2 regions of the Flavobacterium sp. GW823-FHT06G12 genome follow, and region 1 is predicted to be linked to the other one. Evidence: riboswitches for the same ligand, from Rfam matches in the RefSeq annotation. Region 1 holds a riboswitch; the other holds the start of a gene.
What was found. Region 1 has a riboswitch for cobalamin ahead of AC1Q5Z_RS20635 (TonB-dependent receptor plug domain-containing protein). Riboswitches for the same ligand answer to the same signal wherever they lie in the genome.
Positions count from the first base shown of each region.

Region 1 (4,300 bases):
CGAATTGTATTGGTTTTGGCGAAATGGGAATCGGAAACACTTCAACTGCTTCTGTTTTAATGAGTATTCTAACAGGTTTTCCTATTGAAGAATGCATCGGAAAGGGAACTGGAGTTGAAAATGAAAAACTGCTTCTAAAACAAAACTTGCTCAAAAAAGCAATTGATAATTATTCCGGTCAAACCGAATTAATAGCGCAACTTTCCTATTTTGGCGGTTTTGAAATCCTTCAAATGTCTGGAGCAATATTAGAAGCTTTTGAAAATAAAATGCTAATTCTAGTCGATGGTTTTATCTGCACTATTGCTTATCTGATTGCTTTTAAAATAAATCCGAACATACAGCAAAATGCTGTTTTTTGTCATTGTTCTGCCGAAAAAGCACATTCAGAATTATTAAATTATTTAGAAGCAAAACCAATTTTAAACCTCGATTTACGCTTAGGCGAAGGAACTGGTTGCGCTGTTGCTTTTCCGATTTTAAAATCAGCTGAAGCTTTTTTGAATGAAATGGCTAGTTTTGAAAGCGCGGGAGTAAGTCGTAAATAAACTACTATTTGTCATTTCGACCGAAAGGAGAAATCACATTAGAAACTCGACAAAGATTAACGATTTTCTTTGCGTAATCTTGTGTGATTTCTCCTTTCAGTCGAAATGACAAAATAAATAGAAAACCAATTATATAAATGAAAAAAGAACTACACATTTTCTTCACCTGTTTAATGTTCTACACCAGAATTCCATGTCCAAAAAACATTACGCATCATCCAGATTATTTAAATAAAGCCACAAGATATTTTCCATTTATTGGATGGATTGTTGGGGGTATTTCTTTTTTAGCTTTTTATCTTTTTTCATTTTTTCTTTCTTCAGAAATTGCTGTCATACTAGCAATCATTGCTTCTATTTTAACCACAGGCGCTTTTCACGAAGATGGTTTTGCAGATGTCTGTGATGGTTTTGGCGGAGGCTGGACTAAAGAAAAAATCTTAATGATAATGAAAGACAGTGCAATTGGAGCCTATGGAGCAATCGGATTGGTTTTGCTTTTTTTACTAAAATTTAAATTGCTTTCAGAATCCGTTTTACTTTTTGCAAATAATATTCTTCTCGTTTTCCTTTTCTTTATTTCTGCTCATTCATTGAGTCGACTTGCCGCAATAAGCATTATTTTCACACACGAATATTCTCGTGATGATGCTTCGAGCAAAAGCAAACCAATTGCAAAACAATATACTTGGAAAGAAGTTTTTGGATCTTTCTTTTTTGGCTTAGTTCCGTTAATTCTATTTTCTTATTTCGATTTGAAATTTCTGCTTGCTATTATTCCTGTTTTCATAACGAGATATTTTCTAGCGCGCTATTTTCAAAAATGGATTGATGGTTATACTGGAGATTGCCTTGGCGCAACACAGCAAGTTTGCGAAGTTGTATTTTACTTAAGCATTTTATTTTTATGGAAATTTATCTAGTTCGTCATACCGAAACAGTTTGTGAAAAAGGAATCTGTTATGGGCAATCAGATGTTGATATTGCTGTTCCCTTTAATGAAATCTTTGACAAAATTATTTCTGAACTTCCTTCTGAGGCAATTATTTTCTCGAGTCCACTAAAACGTTGCGTTACATTAGCAAAACACATTCAAGAAAACATTAAAACCATTTCGTATCAGGAAGATGAACGATTAAAAGAAATGAATTTTGGTGATTGGGAATTGAAAAACTGGAACGAAATTCCGTCAGAAGAGCTCAATCCTTGGATGGAAGATTTCGTGAATATCAAGGTTTCAAACGGAGAATCTTTTATTGAATTACATGAAAGAGTTGGCCATTTTTTATCTGAAACACTTTCAAAAATAAATCAGCCAACTGTAATTGTCGCACATGCAGGAATCATCAGAAGCATTTTATGCCATCAGAGGTCGCTTCCATTAAAAGACGCCTTCAATAATAAAGTTGATTTCGGAGAAGTTATAAAAATCAGTTTTTAATGCTAATTATTTATAATTTTTCATGAAACCTAAAACAAATTTGAATAATCAATATTTTTAACTTTATCTTTGCGACAAATTAAGGTTGTGTTTTTAATTTAAAAAATACATTAAAAGGGAATCAAGTATAATTCTTGAGCTGTACCCGCAACTGTAAGCTAAGTTCAAAAAAAACGAATGCTTGCTGTAAACTACAAACCACTGTCACGCCCCGCGCGATGGGAAGGTAAACAGCAAGACGCAAGCCAGGAGACCTGCCTTTATAACAAATATCAAACTCTCGGGAAAAAGAGTGAAGAAATTATGACTTTAAAAAGATTTTTTACTTTTTGTTTATTTGTTGTGTGCCAGATTATTTCGGCGCAGAACGATTCTATTACCAGTCTGAAAGAAGTTTTTGTTTCAGATAAGAATTTAAAAACCTATTCGGCTTCACAATCTGTTTTAAAACTGAATGATTCTATAATCAATAAAAACGAGGCGCTCCTAACCGATTTATTGAACTTTAATTCGACTTTATATTTTAAAGAATACGGACGAGGAATGCTTTCTACGGTTTCTTTCAGAGGAACAACTTCTTCGCAAACAGCTGTTATCTGGAACGGAATAAATATTAATTCTCAAATGAACGGAAGTACCGATTTTAATACTATTTCGGGCTCAGATTATAATTCAATCAGTATAAAAGCAGGTGGTGGAAGTGTAATTTACGGAAGCGGCGCAGTTGGAGGCACGGTGCATTTAAACAACGATTTGTTGTTTTTTAATCGTTTTGAGAATAATTTAAGACTAGATTACGGCAGTTTTAATACAATTGGGATTAATTACAAAACTTCTATTTCAAATAAAAAATGGAGTACCCAAATTGGCTTTTCTAAAAACAGCTCAACAAACGATTATAAATACTTAAATCGCTACACATGGAGAGGTGAACAGCGATGGAACCAAAATGGGCAATACGATATTATTACGTTAAATGCCAATGTTGGCTATAAATTCAATGAAAATCATATTTTAAAACTGTACAGCCAGACTTCAAACACTGACCGCAATACTTCTTTGGTTACAGAATCTGAAACGAAAAGCAAATACATAAATGGTTTTAACCGAAATTTACTGGAATATGACGGAAGTTTTGGAAAACTGAAGACCAATTTCAAAACCGCTTATATTTTCGAAAACTATCAATATTTTGCCGATAATTCTTTAAAAAATTACACATACGGAAAAACGGAGAACTTAATTACTAAGCTTGACGTCGATTATCATTTATTTAAAGAGACACATGTAAACGGAATTGTAGATTACAGTCGAACAAATGGTTACGGAACTAGTTTTGGAAGCCATATTCGTGAAATCAGTTCTGCTGCTTTGTTGGTTAGACAAGATTTTGGCGCTAACTGGAAGAACGAACTTGGCGTTAGAAAAGAATTTACAGACAATTACAAATCTCCCGTTTTATTCAATTTAGGATCTTCTTATAAATTCAATAATTGGTACAATTTAAAACTGAATGTTTCTAGAAACTTTAGAATTCCAACTTACAATGATTTGTATTGGAATCCAGGAGGAAATCTAGACTTAAAACCCGAAAGTTCTTATCAGGGAGAAATTGGTAATGTTTTTACATTCAAAAACCTGACTTGGACGCAGAATTTTTATTATATGAAAATTACCGATATGCTGCAATGGGTTCCAGGCGCAAACGGTATTTGGACTCCTAAAAACCAAGATAAAGTAAACAGTTATGGAACCGAAACCATGCTGAGTTGGAAAAAAAGTTATGGCAAAAACATTTTTGCTGCAAATGCTACTTATGCTTATACGGTTTCTCAGGATGAAAAAACTAAAAATCAGATCTTTTTTGTTCCATTTAACAAAGCAACAGGAGCAGTTTCATATTCTAGAAATAAAATAAGCGCTTATTATCAAATTCTTTACAACGGATTTGTTTATACAAGAGCCGATAATAATCCTGATGAAATCATTAATGATTATACAATTTCTAATGTCGGAATCGATTATGATCTTAAATTTTTAGATTCTTTCAAAATAGGTTTTCAAGTTTTGAATCTTTTAAATAAAAATTACGAAAGTCTAGAAAGCAGACCAATGCCAGGTCGAAATTTCAATATGTATTTAACCTTAAAATTTTAAAATATGAAGTTTAGCAAATTACTTTTAATAGCGTTAAGCATTTCGTTATTCGCTTCTTGTTCAAGTGATGACAACGATGGTCCGAAAGGCGCTTACGACAATGGTTTTTTTATTGTTAATGAAGGAGGTTCTACTTCTGGAACAGTATCTTTCT
Region 1 covers NZ_JBXAHE010000006.1:31,253-35,552, forward strand. Annotated here, with positions in the region: gene cobT (nicotinate-nucleotide--dimethylbenzimidazole phosphoribosyltransferase) at 1-548, shown strand, start outside; gene AC1Q5Z_RS20625 (adenosylcobinamide-GDP ribazoletransferase) at 686-1,471, shown strand; gene cobC (alpha-ribazole phosphatase) at 1,456-1,989, shown strand; cobalamin riboswitch at 2,055-2,265, shown strand; gene AC1Q5Z_RS20635 (TonB-dependent receptor plug domain-containing protein) at 2,293-4,146, shown strand; gene AC1Q5Z_RS20640 (YncE family protein) at 4,150-4,300, shown strand, end outside.

Region 2 (4,300 bases), on a different contig from region 1:
ATTCTTTTTGCTGAATGTTTAAAATCAAATCTACGATTTCATTTTCGTACTTATTTTGTATAGGCTGGATTTGCATTTGTCTTGTAAATTAAATATAGGTACAAAACTACGTAGTTAACTACATATATACAACAAAAAAACTGCTGAGATCAGCAGTTTTAAATGTTTTTTATGATTTCAAACGATTTCTGTTAGAAAGATTTTACTCTTTAACCAAGACAATAACAGCTTTGTATCCCGTTCCAACATTCCATTCGCTTGACGAAATAACCTGACCTTTATCGTCATAAACTTTAAATTCAGCTGTATTTGGAGAGGCAAAACCTTCGTTTAATGCTTCAATATCAATTTTGTTGATTCCTTTTACCAAGTTTATTTTTACGCTTTTAAAGTCGCCAGTTAAAAATACTTCGGGTTCGATTACTTTGTCGTTTAAATATACTTTTACTTTATCGCCGTCTACAAAAGCTGCATCACGATACATAATGGTTGATGTAACCGCTGTAGTATTGAAATTGCCTAAAAATTGATTTCTTCTATAAAAAATGCCTTCAACATTAGCCTCTGGTTTGTATAGATTTTGATCTTTAAACAATTCGTCTGGATTAACTTGTAACGGCGCAGGTTTCTCAATAGGAGCAGGCGGGTTTTCTTTTGGCGCTGCTTCTTTAGGAGGAACAACTTCTTTTTTTGTGGCGTCTTTTGCTGGAATAGGCTTGAATTTATTATCGATTTCCTGTGCAAAACTGTGCAGTGAAAAAGAAATAAAGGCAATTATAAAAAATATTTTTTTCATCTTTTGTATATATTAATCTTGAAGGGTTGATGTAAAGATTAGATGCATCATAATCTTTTATATAAACATTTTATAGAACTAATTATTGCCCAATAAGATGTAATTTTTCTAAAAATTAACTTTATATTTTATAAAAACAGGTTTCGGCTGAAGCAGTTTTTAAATGCAATTTTAGGTTTTTAAAATTTTGATTATCAATGTTGTATCTTTATGTTTTAATCAAATGTAATAAGATATGATTAAGTTAAGTTTATCCTTTCTTTTTTTTGTAGTTAGTGTTTTTTCTCAAGAAAATAAAACAGACTCAGATGTTAGAAAACAAATTGAAGATTATAATGTTGTTTTTGCGGCTGCCTTATTTGAAAACAATAAGGACATGATGCTAAAATTCTATACAGATCAATCTGTATTAATGCCAGAACATAGTAGGCAAAGAGTTGGAAAGAAGATGATTGCGGCGTTTTATGAACAATGGTTAGATCAGGCAAAAGTCAATTCTTTTCAAAAGACTATTTTAGAATTGCAGGATTTTGGAAATTATATTCTAGAAATAGGAAATTTTACTGAAAACCTGCACTTAAAAGACTTAAAACCGTACGCTTATTTAGGAAAATATATGGTTTTATGGAAAAAAACGTCTAAAAATAAAATGACTATCGCAGCAGAAATTTGGGGTGCTAATAGCTATTTTGATGATAGATTTATTCCTGAAATTGATAACTCAGCGGTTCCTTTAACAAAAGAGTACACTTCGTCAGACAAATTGATTAATGAAGTAATAGAAAGAAACGGTTCTATTAAAAATTTGGTTCAGAATAGACTGGGAGCAGAGCATGCTAAAATGTTCACACCAGATGCGATGTATTTAACGTACTATACGCCAATTCTTTCTGGAGAAAAAGATATTACAGCTTATTTTACAGAGCATGAAAAACCTGGAACTTTAAAAATTGAACAAATCTCCATTCAGACTTCGGGAGTTATTGTCACAAAAAAGGCCATTGTAGAATTCGGATTTTATAATGTAGATTGGCGTGACGGAACCAATCATGGAAACGTTAAAGGAAAAAGTATAAACGTCTGGAAAAGAAACGAAAAAGGAACGTTAATGCTTTTTAGACAAATGGTAAATCATGATTAAAAACTAAAAAACCGACTTCTAACTTGCAGACGCCATAGTTGAGTTATATCTTTGCGACTGATTTTGGTCTGTTTTTTCAATTCAGAAAAAGCAGTTAAAAGGGAATCAGGTGTAAATCCTGAACAGACCCGCTACTGTAAGTTCTATATAAGTCTTTAAACATTACTAATGCCATTGTCCCGCTTTGCGGGGTGAGAAGGCCGTTTAAAGATAGAATAAGTCAGGAGACCTGCCACGATCACATAGTTTAAAACTTTCGTGGTATGAAGTTGATGACAAGATAATGACCTGCTATTTAGGATAGTTGGCCTATTTCTATGTTTTTGTAATTACTGCATCACGCAAAGTTTATTTAATAAAATCGTGATGTATAATTTGAAGAAAACTTTATTTTCTGTTTTTGTAGTACTTGTTCCTTTTTTGCTTCATTCTCAAGCGGTGACTGATAGTTCGCGGGTTTTAAAAGAAGTTGTTTTAAAAGGAAAACCATATCAGGAAGTAATTCCTGTACAAAGCCTTTCGGGTGTTCTGCTCGAAAATCTCGCGACTCATAATGTTGCAGATGCTCTTCGTTATTTTGCCGGAACTCAAATTAAAGATTATGGAGGAGTCGGCGGACTTAAAACCGTTGATGTTCGAAACATGGGCACGCATCATGTTGGTGTTTTTTATGACGGAATTCAGCTTGGAAATGCTCAAAATGGTGTAACCGATTTAGGAAAGTATTCGCTTGACGACATGGAATCGTTGACGATGTATAATGGCCAGAAAAGTGAAATTTTTCAATCGGCTAAAGATTTTGCTTCTGCTTCTGCCATTTATTTACGAACCAAACGCCCATCTTTTTCGGGCAATAAGAAAACAAATCTATTGGTTCGTTACAAAACAATGTCTATAAATTATCACGATCCTTCTTTTAGATGGGAACAAAAGCTGAGCGATAAAGTCAGTATGAGTGTAAGCTCTGAATACATTAAGTCGAATGGACAATATAAATTTAGATACAAAAGAAAAAATCAAGACGGAAGCACTGCCTACGATACTACAGCAACGCGATGGAATAGCGATATTGAAGCTTTTAGGTTTGAATCTGGGCTTTTTGGGAAACTAAATAAAGGAGCTTGGGACGCGAAAGTGTATTATTACGATTCTGAAAGAGGCGCTCCAGGAGCTATTGTAGAAAATAAGTTTCGAGATGGTTTTCGTCAATTTGACAAGAATTTTTTCTCTCAGGCTTCCTTGGTTAAAGACGTTTCTGAAAAATATAAGTTTCAGCTAAAAGGAAAATTTGCTTACGATTACACGCATTATATTGCTAGAGACACAACCAATGTTTTAGGAGAAACCGTAACCGAAGGCGCACAATCTGATGATAGTTATTATCAGCAAGAAGCTTATTTTTCGGCTGTTAATATGTACAGCATTTTACCAACTTGGGATGTTTCGCTGTCGACCGATTTTCAATACAATAAATTAAATGCAACTAGAAGAGGTATTCAGACACAGTTTTCTTTTCCGCAGCGTTATACCGCTTTAGTTTCTCTTGCCACTTCGTATCGATATGAAGGTTTTAAAGTTTTAGGAAATGTACTCGCAACCCGCGTCATCGAAGAAGTAAAATACAATGCCAAAGCACCAAACAAAACCGAATTTACTCCTGCTATATTTTTAGGCTACACACCATTTAAGAAATATGATTTCAATTTAAGAGCTTTTGCAAAACGAATATTCAGAATGCCAACATTCAATGATTTGTATTATACAATGGTTGGTTCAAGCACTTTGAGGCCAGAATATATGAATCAGTATGATGTTGGCTTTACGTATAATTTCCCCGTAAGGGAAGGCTTTTTCGATACATTTTCTTTTCAGGCAGATGCTTATTACACCAATACAAAAGATAAAATTATTGCGGCTCCAACAGGAAATTTATTTCGTTGGATGATGACCAATATTGGGCAAGTTAAAGGAAAAGGAATCGAAACGGTCTTAAATATGTCGACTCATATTGATAAAGTAAATCTCACCGCAAACCTGACTTATACGTATTCTCAAAGTCAGGATTTTACAAAGTTTGTTGGCTTAGAAATGTCTTCTTATGGCGACCAGATTCCGTACACGCCTTGGCACAGCGGATCTGGAATTTTGAATGCGGGCTATAAATCTTGGAACTTCAACTATAGCTTTATTTATGTCGGAAAACGCTATAACGGAAATGTCAATAATATTAAAGTAAATGAAGTTCAACCTTGGTACACGCACGATTTGGCCGTTCAGAAATCTTTCGCATTCAGAAATTACAAATTGAATGGAGCAATTGAAATGAATAATGCATTCAATCAGCAATATGAAGTGATTTACAA
Region 2 covers NZ_JBXAHE010000001.1:1,025,429-1,029,728, forward strand. Annotated here, with positions in the region: gene AC1Q5Z_RS04415 (GNAT family N-acetyltransferase) at 1-76, opposite strand, end outside; gene AC1Q5Z_RS04420 (hypothetical protein) at 203-796, opposite strand; gene AC1Q5Z_RS04425 (YybH family protein) at 1,032-1,937, shown strand; cobalamin riboswitch at 1,985-2,188, shown strand; gene AC1Q5Z_RS04430 (TonB-dependent receptor) at 2,304-4,300, shown strand, end outside.
Region 2: another riboswitch for cobalamin. It lies ahead of AC1Q5Z_RS04430 (TonB-dependent receptor); the one in region 1 lies ahead of AC1Q5Z_RS20635 (TonB-dependent receptor plug domain-containing protein).